DNA from 2 places in the Neisseria flavescens genome. Region 1 is predicted to be linked to the other one. Evidence: predicted binding sites of a transcription regulator. Region 1 holds the regulator's gene; the other holds the start of a gene.

What was found. Region 1 encodes FNR, which switches genes on or off when oxygen is low (the NO sensors DNR and NnrR bind a similar motif). Its sites were predicted from a motif close to TTGATNNNNATCAA; they were not measured.
Region 2: gnd (decarboxylating NADP(+)-dependent phosphogluconate dehydrogenase) is a predicted target of FNR. The motif match lies at 4,282-4,295, and genes of this name have one in related genera.

Annotation. Positions count from the first base shown of each region.
Region 1 covers NZ_CP039886.1:1,375,248-1,382,568, forward strand. The annotation lists gene FAH67_RS07050 (CysB family HTH-type transcriptional regulator) at 104-1,054, shown strand; gene FAH67_RS07055 (helix-turn-helix domain-containing protein) at 1,183-1,533, shown strand; gene FAH67_RS07060 (IS3 family transposase) at 1,437-2,333, shown strand; gene fnr (fumarate/nitrate reduction transcriptional regulator Fnr) at 2,395-3,129, opposite strand; gene hemN (oxygen-independent coproporphyrinogen III oxidase) at 3,292-4,713, shown strand; gene FAH67_RS07075 (DUF1289 domain-containing protein) at 4,783-5,028, shown strand; gene FAH67_RS07080 (TraB/GumN family protein) at 5,067-6,053, shown strand; gene FAH67_RS07085 (ornithine carbamoyltransferase) at 6,153-7,148, opposite strand; gene FAH67_RS07090 (methylated-DNA--[protein]-cysteine S-methyltransferase) at 7,291-7,321, opposite strand, start outside.
Region 2 covers NZ_CP039886.1:1,847,877-1,855,197, forward strand. The annotation lists gene gap (type I glyceraldehyde-3-phosphate dehydrogenase) at 1-487, opposite strand, end outside; gene lpxC (UDP-3-O-acyl-N-acetylglucosamine deacetylase) at 1,137-2,051, shown strand; gene ggt (gamma-glutamyltransferase) at 2,288-4,057, opposite strand; gene gnd (decarboxylating NADP(+)-dependent phosphogluconate dehydrogenase) at 4,540-5,988, shown strand; gene FAH67_RS09495 (D-2-hydroxyacid dehydrogenase) at 6,184-7,134, opposite strand; gene FAH67_RS09500 (DUF2061 domain-containing protein) at 7,263-7,321, shown strand, end outside.

The DNA of each region.
Region 1 (7,321 bases):
ACAATCGTTTTCAAAACTCGGAGCAAATCTGGGCAAAATATGTTAAATTACATGCCGTTTGTCGCACAAAATCCACAATAACAACGTATTCGGTACTGCTACCATGAAACTGCAACAATTACGTTATGCCCTTGAGGTTTACCGACACAATCTGAATGTCTCCGAAGCCGCCGATGCGCTTTTCACATCCCAGCCCGGCATTTCCAAACAAATCCGCCTGCTTGAAGAAGAATTGGGTATCCAAATTTTTATCCGCAGCGGCAAACGTGTGGTTTCCGTTTCACAACCGGGCAAAGCCGTATTAGAGATTTCGGAACGGATTTTGCGTGATGTACAAAACATTAAAAATATCGGCAGCGAGTTTACCGATCATGACAGCGGCTCGCTGACCATCGCGACAACGCATACCCAGGCGCGTTATGCTTTGCCCAAAATCGTTGCGGAATTTGTCAAAAACCACCCTAAAGTCAATTTGACCATCAAACAAGGCAGCCCTTCTGCCATTGCGCAAATGGTCAGCAGCGGCGAAGCTGATTTGGCAATTATTACTGAACGCATTGACGATCATCCTGAATTGGGCAAACTGCCCTGCTACGAATGGAACCATGCCGTCATTGTTCCGCACGACCACCCTCTTTTAGACTGCCGCAATCCTGTAAGCCTTGAAGATTTAGCTTCTTTTCCGCTGGTTACTTACGAATTTGCTTTTAATTCCGGCAGCAGCATCGCGCGTACATTTAATAAAGCGCATATTGAGCAACCTGATGTTGCCTTATCGGCTGCCGATACGGATGTACTGAAGACGTATGTCCGCTTAGGCTTGGGCGTTGGTTTGATGGCTAAAATGGCGTACGATCCCGTTGTCGATCAAGATTTACAGCTTATTGATGCGGCACACTTATTTGAACCGTCGCCTACTTGGATAGCCTTACGCACCGATACCTATCTGCGTGGTTACGCGTATGACTTTATCCAGATGTTTGCACCGAAACTGACCAGAGAAGTAGTTGACCGTATTCTGTACACGCCGGTTGTTGAAGACTTTTCAATTTAATATCTGACTATCACTTTCGCAACTTAACAATTATTCTTTAATTCTTGTTAAAAAGGCCGTCTGAAATATTGAACTGCACCCCAAAAGTTGGACACCCCCCCCTCCAACTCACAAGGTGCAGTTTTTTTATGAGCAAATATACATTACACTTCAAATACCAAGCCGTACTCCACTACCTGCACATACGCAGTCAACAGCGTACCGCAGACCACTACGGCATTTCCCGAACCAACCTGCGACGATGGATACGCGCCTATCAAGAAGGCGGCATCGGCGCACTCGAACATCCCCAATCCAAAACCATGCCCCAACACCGCAAAAACCCCTTCATCGCCGACAAACCCGACCACGAAAAAACACAGGCAGAGCTTATCGAAGAGTTGTGCTATATGCGCGCAAAGGTTGCCTACCTAAAGGAGTTAAAAGCCCTCAGCAAAAAACAGACCGAAAAGGACAAAGCCAAACCGTCCAAACACTGAGGGCGCAACACCCGCTCAAATACCTGCTGCACATCGCAAACCTGCCCAAAAGCAGCTTTTACTACCATCATCAGGACCGACCCGACCCCAATGAAGCCGACAAAGCCCTTATCGCCGAAATCTACGAACGGCATAAAGGACGCTACGGGCAAAGGCGCATTGCAGCAGCATTAGGTTGGAACCGCAAAAAAGTGGCGCGGCTGATGAGGCAGCTAGGACTGAAAGCCCTCATACGGGCAAAAAAAGCCTACCGCCATCCCGCCATGGGCGAAATATCGGAACACCTCCTCAAACGCCGGTTCAAAGCCCGAAAGCCCAACGAAAAATGGCTGACCGACGTGACCGAACTCAAAGGAAAGGACGGCAAACTGTACCTCTCGCCGATCTTGGACCTGTTCAACCGCGAAATCATCGCCTACGCCATGAGCCGCAGAGCCGACAGTGAAATGGTGAAGGAAATGCTCGAAAAAGCGGCACCCCGGCTGACTGATAAAGGAACGATGCTTCATTCGGACCAAGGTGTGCTGTACCGTACGGCGGGGTATAGGGAATTGCTTGCGGAGTATTTCATGGTTCAAAGCATGTCGCGAAAGGCGAATTGTTGGGACAATGCACCGATGGAAAGCTTCTTTGCGGTGCTGAAGACGGAGTGTTTCTACCGTGCAGGGGAATTGACGGTGGATGAATTGATGAAACAGATAGATGACTATATGGATTACTACAACCGCGAGCGTTGCAGTTTGAAATTGAAAAAGCTGAGTCCTGTCGCATACAGAACCCGGCTTACACAGAGTGCCTGAATAGGCTTTTATGAGTGTCCAAGATTTGGGGGCCAGTTCAATATTTCAGACGGCCTAAGATTCAGATAGCATGCGAACAACCGGAAACCATTTTCTTCAAAGTTGTCGCATCTAAGATTTTGATGTGCTTGTGTTCAACCGAAATCAAGCCTTCATGATGGAATTTAGACAAGGTGCGGCTGACTGTTTCCAGCTTCAGCCCCAAATAGCTGCCGATTTCCTCACGCGACATCCGTAAGATAAAATCATTGGCGGCAAAACCTCGTGAATAGAGACGCTGAGACAGGTTAAGCAAGAATGCTGCCAATCGCTCTTCAGCACGCATATTGCCCAAAAGCAACATAACACCCTGATCTCGGACAATTTCACGGCTCATCAGGCGAAAAAAGTGAGAGCGGAGGCTGGGAATATCCTGACCGAGTTCTTCAATATGTGTAAACGGAAGCTCGCATACTTCGCTGTCTTCCAAAGCCACAGCATCACAGCTGTGAATATGGGAACAAATCCCATCCATACCGATCAGCTCGCCCGACATAAAAAAGCCGGTTACCTGATCTCGTCCATCTTGGCTGGCGACTGTTGTCTTAAAAAAACCCGCACGGATGGCAAACAAAGAGGTAAACGGCTCGCCGGCACGGAACAGGTATTCACCTTTTTTCAGACGGCGGCTTTGACGAATAACCGCGTCCAGTTGTGAAAATTCGTTAGGCATCAGTCCGACAGGCAAACACAGTTCACGTAAAGAACATGTGGAACACAAGGTTTTCATTTGATGTGTTGCATTGTGTGTAGCCATAACGCACCTTTAATTTGCTTAATTCTCTCAATCCCTGATTAAGCCGAATAACTATTGACCCATGTCAAAGTCGGCATATCATTATGAGGCATTCTACCAAACTATCGAAATTTTGACTAAAATTTTCCCTAATTTACCTACTTTATACTACAAGCCCCTACCATGAAAATCATCCCCATCTCAAATAACACCAACACAAACAATGAATTACCGGAATTTGACCGTGAATTGATTGCCAGTTTGCCATCAAGCGGTCCCCGTTATACATCCTATCCGACTGCCGACCGCTTCCATGAAGGCTTTAAAGAAGCCGAATATATCCAAGCTTTAAGCCTACGCAACATGGGTGCGCTCAATAAACCCCTTTCGCTCTACATTCACATTCCTTTCTGCAATACCATCTGCTACTACTGCGGCTGCAACAAAATCATTACCAAAGACAAAAGCCGTGCCGATGCCTATATCCAGTATCTGGAAAAAGAAATGGAATTGCTGGCGCCGCATTTGGGCGGAAGACACCAGCTTGCGCAGCTCCACTTCGGCGGCGGTACGCCCACATTCCTGAGCGACGACCAACTCGAACGCGTCTTCGACATGATTTGTAAATACTTCCAGCTGATTCCCAACGGCGAATACTCCATCGAAATCGACCCGCGCAAAGTCAGCCGCGAAACCGTCCTCAAACTGGGCAAACTCGGCTTCAACCGCATGAGTGTCGGTATTCAAGACTTTGACCCTAAAGTGCAGGAAGCCGTCAACCGCATTCAAAGTTACGAAGAAACCAAAGAAGTGATTGATGCCGCGCGTGAAGCCGGGTTTAAATCGGTTAGTGTCGATTTGATTTACGGCCTGCCACACCAAAACACCGAAAGCATCAAGACTACCATCGACACGGTCTTGTCCCTCAATCCCGACCGCCTCGCCCTTTACCACTACGCCCACCTGCCGCATATCTTCAAACCGCAACGCCGTATCGACACCAATGTCGTACCCGGCAGCGAAGAAAAACTCGATATGCTGCAATATTGCGTTCAAACCCTGACCGAGCGCGGCTATGTCTTCATCGGTATGGACCACTTTGCCAAACCTGACGACGAACTCTCCATCGCCCTCAAAGAAGGCTTCCTGCAACGCAATTTCCAAGGCTACTCAACCTATGCCGACTGCGATTTGGTGGCAATCGGCGTGTCCTCTATCGGCAAAATCGGCAGCACCTACTCTCAAAACGAGCGCGACATCGATGCCTATTACGCCGCTCTTGATGCCGGACATCTGCCGATTATGCGCGGCTACCAGCTTAACCAAGACGATATCCTGCGCCGCAACATCATTCAGGATTTGATGTGCCGCTTCTCGCTTGATTATCAAATTTACGAAAGCGTGTTCGGCATTCCGTTTAGCCGCTATTTTGCAGCCGAACTGGAAGATATGAAGCAACTGGAAACCCTCGGCCTGGTCCGTCTCAAACCGCACAGTCTGACCGTTACGCCGAAGGGCCGTTTCCTGATCCGCAATATCGCCATGGTGTTCGACTACCATTTGCGCCATAAAGAAACCAAAGCCAAATACTCGCAAACTGTGTAAACACTTAGGCCGTCTGAACATATATGCTATATTTCAGACGGCCTTTTTTCACATTAAAAGCAACACAAAATGGAACAACCCGATTTCTTCCCCATCCCCAGTCCCTGTATAGGTGTCTGTGAAGCTAATGCCAAAGGTTATTGCAAAGGCTGTCTGCGCAGTCGGGAAGAGCGCTTGTACTGGCTCCAGATGACCGACAGCCAAAAGCACCAAGTCATGCACCTTCTGTCCCTCAGGAAGGCCAAAATCCGCAACCGCAAACTGGAAAAAACTGAAACGGGCGAACATCCGGTTCAAAACCTGCTCGATTTCTAAATTGCCCTTGCCTACCGCACACCACAATAAGGAAAAATATGAAAAAACTGCTCGCCTGCCTGCTTGTGCCATTGACCGCCCTTGCTTTGGGTGCCTGCAAACCCGCCGCAACTTCACCCGAAAGTAAATCTGCCGAACTTAATTGGCAGCAGCCTAAACTGACCAGCAATGTTTGGAAAATCAGCAAAGAAGGCCAACCCGATTCCTACCTGCTCGGCACCATCCACATGGGACGAACCAATCAAACCTTGTCTTCCGATGCAGTCAAACTGTTGCAATCCACCGACCAATTGACGACAGAAGTTGACCCACTGCCGGACAGCAGTCCGGAAACGAAAAAAATGTATCAAAAATACTTCAAAGAAGTCATGAGTACCGAACCGCTCAGCCGCAAGCTCGGCAAAACAGATTTCCGTCTTTTACAAGAAATCTATTCACAAAATGAAGAAAGCCGGCCCATTGCCCAATTTGCCGACAAACTCCATCCGTGGGCCGCATTCATTTTTGCCGGCAGTACATTTTCCAAAGGGTATAGCTCAGAAACCGGTGCAGATATGTTGCTGACCAACGCGGCCGCCGACATCAATAAGCCGCGTGGTTCATTGGAAAGTTTGGACGATGTTACCGCGATCTTCAAAGCCCAGCCTGAAGAAACCATGCTCAACTTTCTGAAAGCCAGTATTAAAACCAATAAAGAAGAAACCGAAGATATCAAAAAACTCCATCAAGCCTATTCAGACGGCCGCTTTGAAGAACTCATTCCACTTTTGGAAGAAACCGAACAACGCACCCTCAAACTTGTTGATACCAAATACGCCAAAGCCATGTCCGATTGGCTGAAAAACGACCTCCTGATCCGCCGCAACTTGGCATGGCTGCCTGAAATCCGCAAGCAATCTGCCAAACAAAGCACCCTCTTTGCTGTCGGTATTGCCCATTTACCCAGCGAAAAAGGCTTAATCGAACTATTGCGTCAAGAAGGCTATCAAGTAACGCCCGAACCCAAAGTCCTGATTTGGCAATAAACCCCAATCAAACGACAAGGCCGTCTGAAAGTCTTTCTTTCAGACGGCCTTTATTTAATCTCTATTAAATGAAGCAGTAAACAATGTTGAGCGAAAAACTCAATCGCCCAATGCCGCCACCATCACCGCTTTAATCGTGTGCATCCGGTTTTCTGCCTGATCAAACACAATGCTGGCTTCACTTTCAAAAACTTCTTCCGTTACTTCCACACCATTCAGACCGAATGTCTCATAAATCCATTCGCCGACCTTGGTTTCGCGATTATGGAAAGCAGGCAGGCAATGCATAAACTTGACTTGCGGATTTTCCGCCGCCGCCATCAGCTCAGGCGTAACGCGGTAATCTTTCAGCAAATCGATACGTTCCTGCCAAGCCTCTTTAGGCTCGCCCATGCTGACCCACACATCAGTATGGATAAAATCCACGCCTTTCACGGCTTCCTGCACATTCTCCGTCAACAGAATCCGTCCGCCGGTCTCTTTGGCAACAGCCTGCACCATCTCGATAATGTTTTCAGACGGCCACAGGCTTTTCGGCGCACTGATACGCACGTCCATGCCCAATTTCGCAGCCAACACCAGCAACGAATTGGCCATGTTGTAACGCGCATCACCGACATAGGCAAATGCAATTTGATTCAAAGGCTTGTCGCTATGCTCGCGCATCGTCAGCGCATCGGCGAGCATTTGAGTCGGGTGAAACTCGTTGGTCAAACCATTGAACACAGGCACGCCTGCATACTTGGCCAGCTCTTCCACCACATCCTGTCCAAAACCGCGATATTCGATACCGTCAAACATCCGTCCTAAAACACGCGCCGTATCCTTAATGCTTTCCTTATGCCCGATTTGGCTGGCAGACGGCTCCAGATAAGTCACCCCTGCCCCTTGGTCGCGTGCGGCCACTTCAAACGCGCAACGGGTGCGGGTTGATGTTTTCTCAAAAATCAGGGCAATGTTTTTTCCCTTCATCCGCTGCACTTCACGCCCTGCTTTTTTAGCAGCCTTCAATTCGGCGGCAAGGTCGAGATAGGTGGTAATTTCTTCCGGCGTAAAATCCAAAAGTTTTAAAAAATGGCGGTTTTTCAGGCTCATGTCTTATTTCTCTATTCTAGCGTGGGCGTTGCCCAACATTTTTCTCCATGCAGATTTCGTCGGACTTCCATCGACATTCTGCCGCTCAATTTTTCAGCGTGCGAAGCCCCCCGAAGCGCGGCCCCTTATCCTCTATCAAAACTCAAAACAAGGCCGTCTGAACCTCGCCCCGC
Region 2 (7,321 bases), 470 kb from region 1:
ATACCGCAGCCATAGGGGCCAAACAGTTAGTCGTACAAGAAGCGGCTGAAATAACGGTTTCGCTGCCGTCCAAAATATCTTGGTTTACGCCGTACACAACGGTTTTTACATCATTGCCGCCAGGAGCAGAAATCACAACTTTGCGCGCACCGGCACGGATATGGGCTTCAGCTTTGGTTTTACTGGTAAAGAAACCGGTACATTCGAGGACAACGTCCACACCCAGCTCGCCCCAAGGCAATTCTTCAGGATTAGGATTGGCAAATACTTTGATTTCTTTGCCGTTAACAACAATCGCATCATCTTTCAATTCGGCAGAGCCTTCAAAGCGGCCTTGAGTACTGTCGTATTTAAAGAGGTGCAGCAGCATATCGGCAGGAGTCAAGTCGTTAACAGCAACGACTTCGATACCTTGGGCTTTTTCAATTTGACGCAATGCCAGACGACCGATGCGGCCAAAACCATTAATCGCTACTTTAATACTCATTTTGCTACTCCTAATTAGATGGAATGGGAAAAATTTTTCAGTAAGGCCATTGTATCCTGAAATAAAATTACTTTCTAGGATTACAGATAATTACTTTTAAGTTGTTTGATTTAAATAAAGAAAACATGAAATTCTTGTTTGTAGGAAAATATCAGGCAAATCGGATTAGTCCTAGATTTTGATATTTTATTTCATAAAAACCGTTTTCCAATCTTAAAAGTTTCATAAGTTTATGAAAATCATAAACTTAGTTCTATTTTTCCATATTTTGCCATTTTTGTGTTGATAATTCAGTGTTTTCTTCAAATCATAATATTTTAATTTTTAAAATGATGATTTTGATGAAGAACCAAACTATCTGTGGATAACGGAATAACTTTCTTTAAAACCAATTCGATAATTACTTTTTATCTTTGAGGCCAATCTCAACTGAATGCCGGAATAAAAAAGGATAGAAACTTAGTTTTCCTATTTATCTGTGGATAAAACCCAAATTACCCACTTCAATTTCACATACTATTGTGGATAATTAAAATTTTGAAATTCACACCCGCAAAACATCCATATTGGCAAATACTATTAAAAATGATGGCTTGTTTTTTCCTTTTTAACGTATCATATCCATCAGACTTTTTAAAAGGAAGCAATTATGCTGCAACGGACTTTAGCCAAATCAGTAAGCGTTACCGGCGTTGGCCTGCATTCGGGCGAAAGGGTCGCTCTGACTTTGCATCCTGCCGAAGAAAACAGCGGTATTTCGTTCCGACGTACTGATTTAAGTGGAGAAATGGGCGAAGTAATCAAATTGAATCCTTATTTGATTAACGATACCCGCCTCTCTTCAACCATCGTTACCGATAAAGGCGTGCGCATCGGCACGATTGAACACATTATGTCGGCACTGTCCGCCTACGGCATCGACAATGCGCTGATTGAGTTGAACGCGCCCGAAATCCCGATTATGGACGGCTCCAGCCTGCCGTTTATTTATCTTTTGCAAGATGCGGGCGTTGTCGATCAAAAGGCGCAAAAGCGGTTTTTGAAAATCCTCAAGCCTGTCGAAGTCAAAGAAGCGGGCAAATGGGTGCGCTTTACGCCGTATGACGGCTTTAAAGTGACGCTGACCATCGAATTCGACCATCCGGTTTTCAACCGTAGCTCGCCTACTTTTGAAATCGATTTCGCGGGCAAGTCCTACATCGACGAAATCGCGCGCGCGCGCACCTTCGGCTTTATGCATGAAGTAGAAATGATGCGCGCCCACAATCTCGGGCTGGGCGGCAATTTGAACAACGCCATCGTGATTGACGACATGGATGTTTTGAATCCGGAAGGTTTGCGCTATCCCGATGAATTTGTCCGCCACAAAATCCTTGATGCGATTGGCGATTTATACATTGTCGGCCATCAGATTATCGGCGCATTTGAAGGTTACAAATCAGGCCATGCCATCAATAATGCGCTGTTGCGCGCCGTTTTGGCAGATGAAAGTACTTACGAATGGGTTGAGTTTGCCGATGACGAAGACTTGCCCACCGCTTTTCATGAGTTGCCGGCAGCCTGATAGAAAATAGATAAAGCAGTCCAATGAAAAGGCCGTCTGAACCTTTCAGACGGCCTAAATCATGTCATTTTCCACAAGTAATTATCCACATATCTATCCCTTTTATCTTATTGAAAAATAAAAATATTAAAATTTAACATTATTCTTATACACATCTTATCCATATATTTTCCCAAACTAAAAGGCCGTCTGAACAACTAGGTTTCAGACGGCCTTTGCATGTCAAACCGATAAAATCAATCGCCCATGACCCTACCTTCACGGCGCGGGTCGGCGCCGCCGAGCAAACCGTCTTTGCCGATCACAATGCCTTGTACGCCGGAATTCAAATCGCGGATTTGGACTTTGTAGCCTAATTTTTCCAACGCAGCCGCTTTATCCGCAGCCGCTGTTTTATCCTCAATCTCATACTGGCTGCCGCGATTGAGCATATTCGGCAGTGAAATTGCCGTCTGAATGTCCATACCCCAGTCGATATGCGCCACCAGCGTTTTGGCGACGAAGCCGATGATGCGGCTGCCACCGGGCGAACCGACCGCCAGATAAGGCTTGCCATCTTTCATCACAATGGTCGGCGCCATCGAAGAACGCGGCCGTTTGCCGCCCGCCACGCTGTTGGCAACGGTTTTACCGTCCTCACCAACAGGGTTGAAGGCAAAATCAGTTAATTCGTTGTTGAGCAGATAGCCGTTTGCCATCAGCCCCGAACCAAATGCGTTTTCAATCGAAGTCGTCATCGATACAACGTTGCCGTCTTTATCCACAACCACCAAATGGCTGGTGGACGGCAGCTCGACCGCCATGCCTTGTGCGTATTCCTTGCCGAACTTGCCTGCCTGAATAGTTTCCAATGCCTTATCAGCTTTGCGGATTTCTTCGGCACGCGGTTTCAAATAAGCCTGAGAAATCATGGCTCGGGTCGGAACATTCACAAACGCAGGATCGCCGACATAATAATCGCGGTCGGCAAACGCAATCCGCGACGCATCGCCTATCCAGCGCCAACTGTGGATATTTTCCGACCCCAATGCCTTCATATCCTGATTCTGCAATACGCCCAAAATCTGCCCCAAAGCGATGGCGCCGGAACTTGGCGCGCCCATGCCGCAAACTTCGTATTCACGATAGGGCGCACAAACCGGTTGACGCTCGATAACTTGATAGTTTTTCAAATCCGCCATACTGATTTTGCCGGGATTATCCACAGCACCGGTAACGGCACGGACAATATTCTGCGCCTGCATTCCCTGATAAAACGGCGCACTGCCTTTTTCCGCCAACAGGCGTACGGAACGCGCAAATTCAGGGTTTTTCAACACCGTTCCCGCTGCCAAAGGCTTACCGTCAGGCAGGAAATAGGCGGCGGTTTGCGGATAACGTTGCAAGGGTTCTAGATTCTGCTCGATGGATTTCGCCATACGCGGAGAAACGGCAAAACCTTGTTCCGCCAAAGTAATCGGTTTCTTAAACAAACTTGCCCACGGCAATTTGCCGTAACGCTTATGGACATCTTCCAGCAGCTTCGGAATCCCCGGCACACCGACCGAACGGCCGCCGACCACTGCTTTCATAAAGCCCATCGGTTTGCCGTTTTCGTCCAAGAAAAGTTCCGGTGTTGCCGCTTTCGGCGCTGTTTCACGGGCATCAAACGTCGTCAGCTTTTTCGCTTTATTATCCCAATACACCAAAAACGCACCGCCGCCCAATCCAGAAGACTGCGGCTCAACCAGTCCCAAAGTTGTCTGCATGGCAATCATCGCATCTATCGCGCTGCCGCCGCGCTTCAAAATTTCATAACCGGCTTCAGTTGCCAGCGGATTGGCAGACGCCGCCATATAATGTTTGGCGCGGATTAATTTCTGTTCCGTCAGCCCTGTTCCTTGCTCCGGCGCATGGTTATCCACAGATACGGAGGACAGGGCAACTTGAGGCTTTTGAACCGGCTGTTGCGCACAAGCGGCCAAAATCAAAACGGATAACAGGTTAATACTAAAGGAAAACTTCATATACACACCCTTATTGAAATATTTTCAGACAGCCTTTTTCCAACTTAAACAAAAGGAAATATGAAAATAGCTTGAAATAAAAAACCATTTGACTATTTCTCTAGTCAATCAGTTCCAATTGGAGAAGTATAAAACAAGCTAAGATTGTGCACAGGCAAAAAGTTACCCACAGAATGGAGCAGCAGGAAAATTTTATCCACATCTGCAAACAAGGCCGACCTTACTTTATCCTCATCAAAAAATATCAACTAAGTATTTGAAAATCTTTTGTAATCAAAGTTATCAACAAGCTGGGGCAGCACTCAATATCATCTTCTATTTATTATTTAAAATCTAATTTATAGTTTGTTTTCCCAAAGAAAAAGGCCGTCTGGAACGTAAAGGCATCTTTTCAAAAAATTAAAAAGTTAAGAATTGTTAAAAAGTTGTAAATCAGCTAGAGTTACGCTTGATAAATTTAATCAATAATGGAGTTTCACCAAATGAAAGGCGACATTGGCGTTATCGGCCTTGCCGTGATGGGGCAAAACCTGATTCTCAACATGAACGACAACGGTTTTAGAGTTGTCGCATTCAACCGTACGACCAGCAAAGTAGATGATTTTTTAAACGGCGCAGCCAAAAATACCAATATTATCGGCGCATATTCACTGCAAGATTTGGTTGATAAATTAGAAAAACCACGCAAAATCATGATGATGGTGCGCGCTGGTTCTGTTGTTGACGATTTTATCGAGCAACTCGTTCCGCTTTTGGAACAAGGCGACATCATTATTGACGGCGGCAACGCCAACTATCCCGATTCTACTCGCCGCACCCACGAGCTGGCGGCAAAAGGCATCCGTTTTATCGGCGCGGGCGTTTCCGGTGGCGAAGAAGGCGCGCGTCACGGCCCTTCTATCATGCCCGGCGGCGATGAAGCCGCATGGCCTGCTGTTAAACCGATTTTCCAAGCCATCTCCGCCAAAACGCCTCAAGGCGAGCCTTGCTGCGACTGGGTTGGCCGCGACGGTGCGGGCCACTTCGTCAAAATGGTGCACAATGGCATCGAATACGGCGACATGCAGTTGATTTGCGAAGCGTACCAATTCATGAAAGACGGTTTGGGCCTGTCTTATGACGAAATGCACCAAATCTTCAACGAATGGAACAAAACCGAACTGGATTCTTATCTGGTTGAAATTACCGCCGCGATTTTGGGTTATAGAGATGAAAACGGCGAACCTTTGGTCGAAAAAATCCTCGATACCGCAGGTCAAAAAGGTACAGGCAAATGGACCGGCATCAATGCCCTCGATTTGGGTATCCCGTTGACCCTGATTTCCGAAGCCGTATTTGCACGTTGCGTGTCCGCGTTTAAAGACCAACGCGCCCAAGCAAACAGCCTGTTTGGCAAAACCATTACCCCGATTGAAGGCGACAAATCCGCATGGGTGGATGCTTTGCGCCAAGCCCTGTTGGCATCCAAAATCATTTCTTATGCACAAGGCTTTATGCTGATCCGCGAAGCCAGCGAAAACAATGATTGGGCATTGAATTATGGCAATACTGCCCTCTTGTGGCGAGAAGGCTGTATCATCCGCAGTGCGTTCTTGGGCAACATCCGTGACGCATACGAAGCCAATCCTGATTTGGTGTTCTTGGGTTCCGATCCTTATTTCAAAGGCGTGTTGGAAACCTGTCTGCCTGCATGGCGTAAAGTGGTGGCCAAAGCGATCGAGTGCGGTATTCCGATGCCTTGCATGGCTTCTGCCATTACCTTTCTTGACGGCTATACTTCCGAGCGTCTGCCGGCCAACCTGTTGCAAGCGCAACGCGACTACTTCGGCGCGCACACTTACGAGCGTACCGACAAACCGCGCGGCGAGTTCTTCCATACCAACTGGACAGGCAAAGGCGGCGATACTGCTTCAACCACATACGATATTTAATTTGCCTGAGCAAATAAAAGGCCGTCTGAGTATTTCAGACGGCCTTTTTATAGGGTTATCCACAATGAAGAATGAAACAATTTAAAGTATTTAATAGATAACTTTATGAAATAAATAAGGATTAATAAAGGCTGTCTGAATATTTCAGACGGCCTTTAAAATTGTTCACAACCTTATCAACAGGTTTTCCATAGATTAAACCAGATTTTGCGGATTACCGGCCACAAAGCGGTTGATGTTGTCCAAAAGGATGTCAAACAGGCGGTTGGCGGCCTCTTGGCTTGCCCATGCAATGTGTGGCGTGACGATGAGGTTGGGCAGTCTGGCTTTCAGCAGAGGGTTGCCGTCGCGCGGCGGCTCTTGTGTCAATACGTCAAAACCTGCCCCGCCGATTTGGCCGTATTTCAACGCCGCAACCAAAGCGGCTTCATCAACCAAACCGCCGCGTCCGCAGTTGATGAGGATGGCGCCGGGTTTCATTTGCTGCAATTCGGCTTCGCCTATCATGTTGGCCGTTTGCGGCGTGAGCGGGCAATTAAGCGATACAACATCGGCAGAGCGGATGGCTTCGTCAAAGGAAACATAGCCGTCGCGGACGCTTTGGGCATTTTTATGTTCGGCGAACACGACATTCATTTTGAAAGCCTGAGCATAAGTTGCCAGCGTTTTACCGATATTGCCGCGACCGAAAATCGCCAGCGTTTTACCGTTTAAATCGCGCATCGGTGCGCCGAGGTGGCAGAAAAACGGCGAGTTTTCCCACAAGCCTGCCGCAACGTCGCGCTGATAGGCAGGCAGGTTGCGCATCAGGGTAATCATCATCATAAACGCGTGTTCCGCCACGGATTCATTGCCGTAAGCGCGGATATTGCACACTGCCGTGCCGTTTTGTTTGGCCGCCTCAACGTCCACATTGTTGACGCCTGTCGCGGTAACGGCAACCAGCTTGAGTTGTGGATTTTCGGCAAATGCTTGGGCGGAAATCACGACTTTGTTGGTAATCACAATGTCTGCGCCGCGGATACGCTCTAAGGTTTCGTGCGCTTCGGTTGTGCCGTAGCTGCTCAATGTATGTGGAAAATCAAAATCAAACGGGCGGTTGACGAGGGTATTGCGGTCGAGGACGATAATATGGAGTGGGTTCATAAAATTCCTATCAAAAATAAAATATCGATTTATAAAATCTAAATCAGGATAAAGGATTTAAAATATACGCGTTAGTTGATAATAATTATTATGTAGCGATTAAAACATCAATGTATCAGGAAAACAGCATGATTAAAACCATTACATTTGCTATTTTGCATTTCAGCGTCGCATTTGGTGTCGCCTA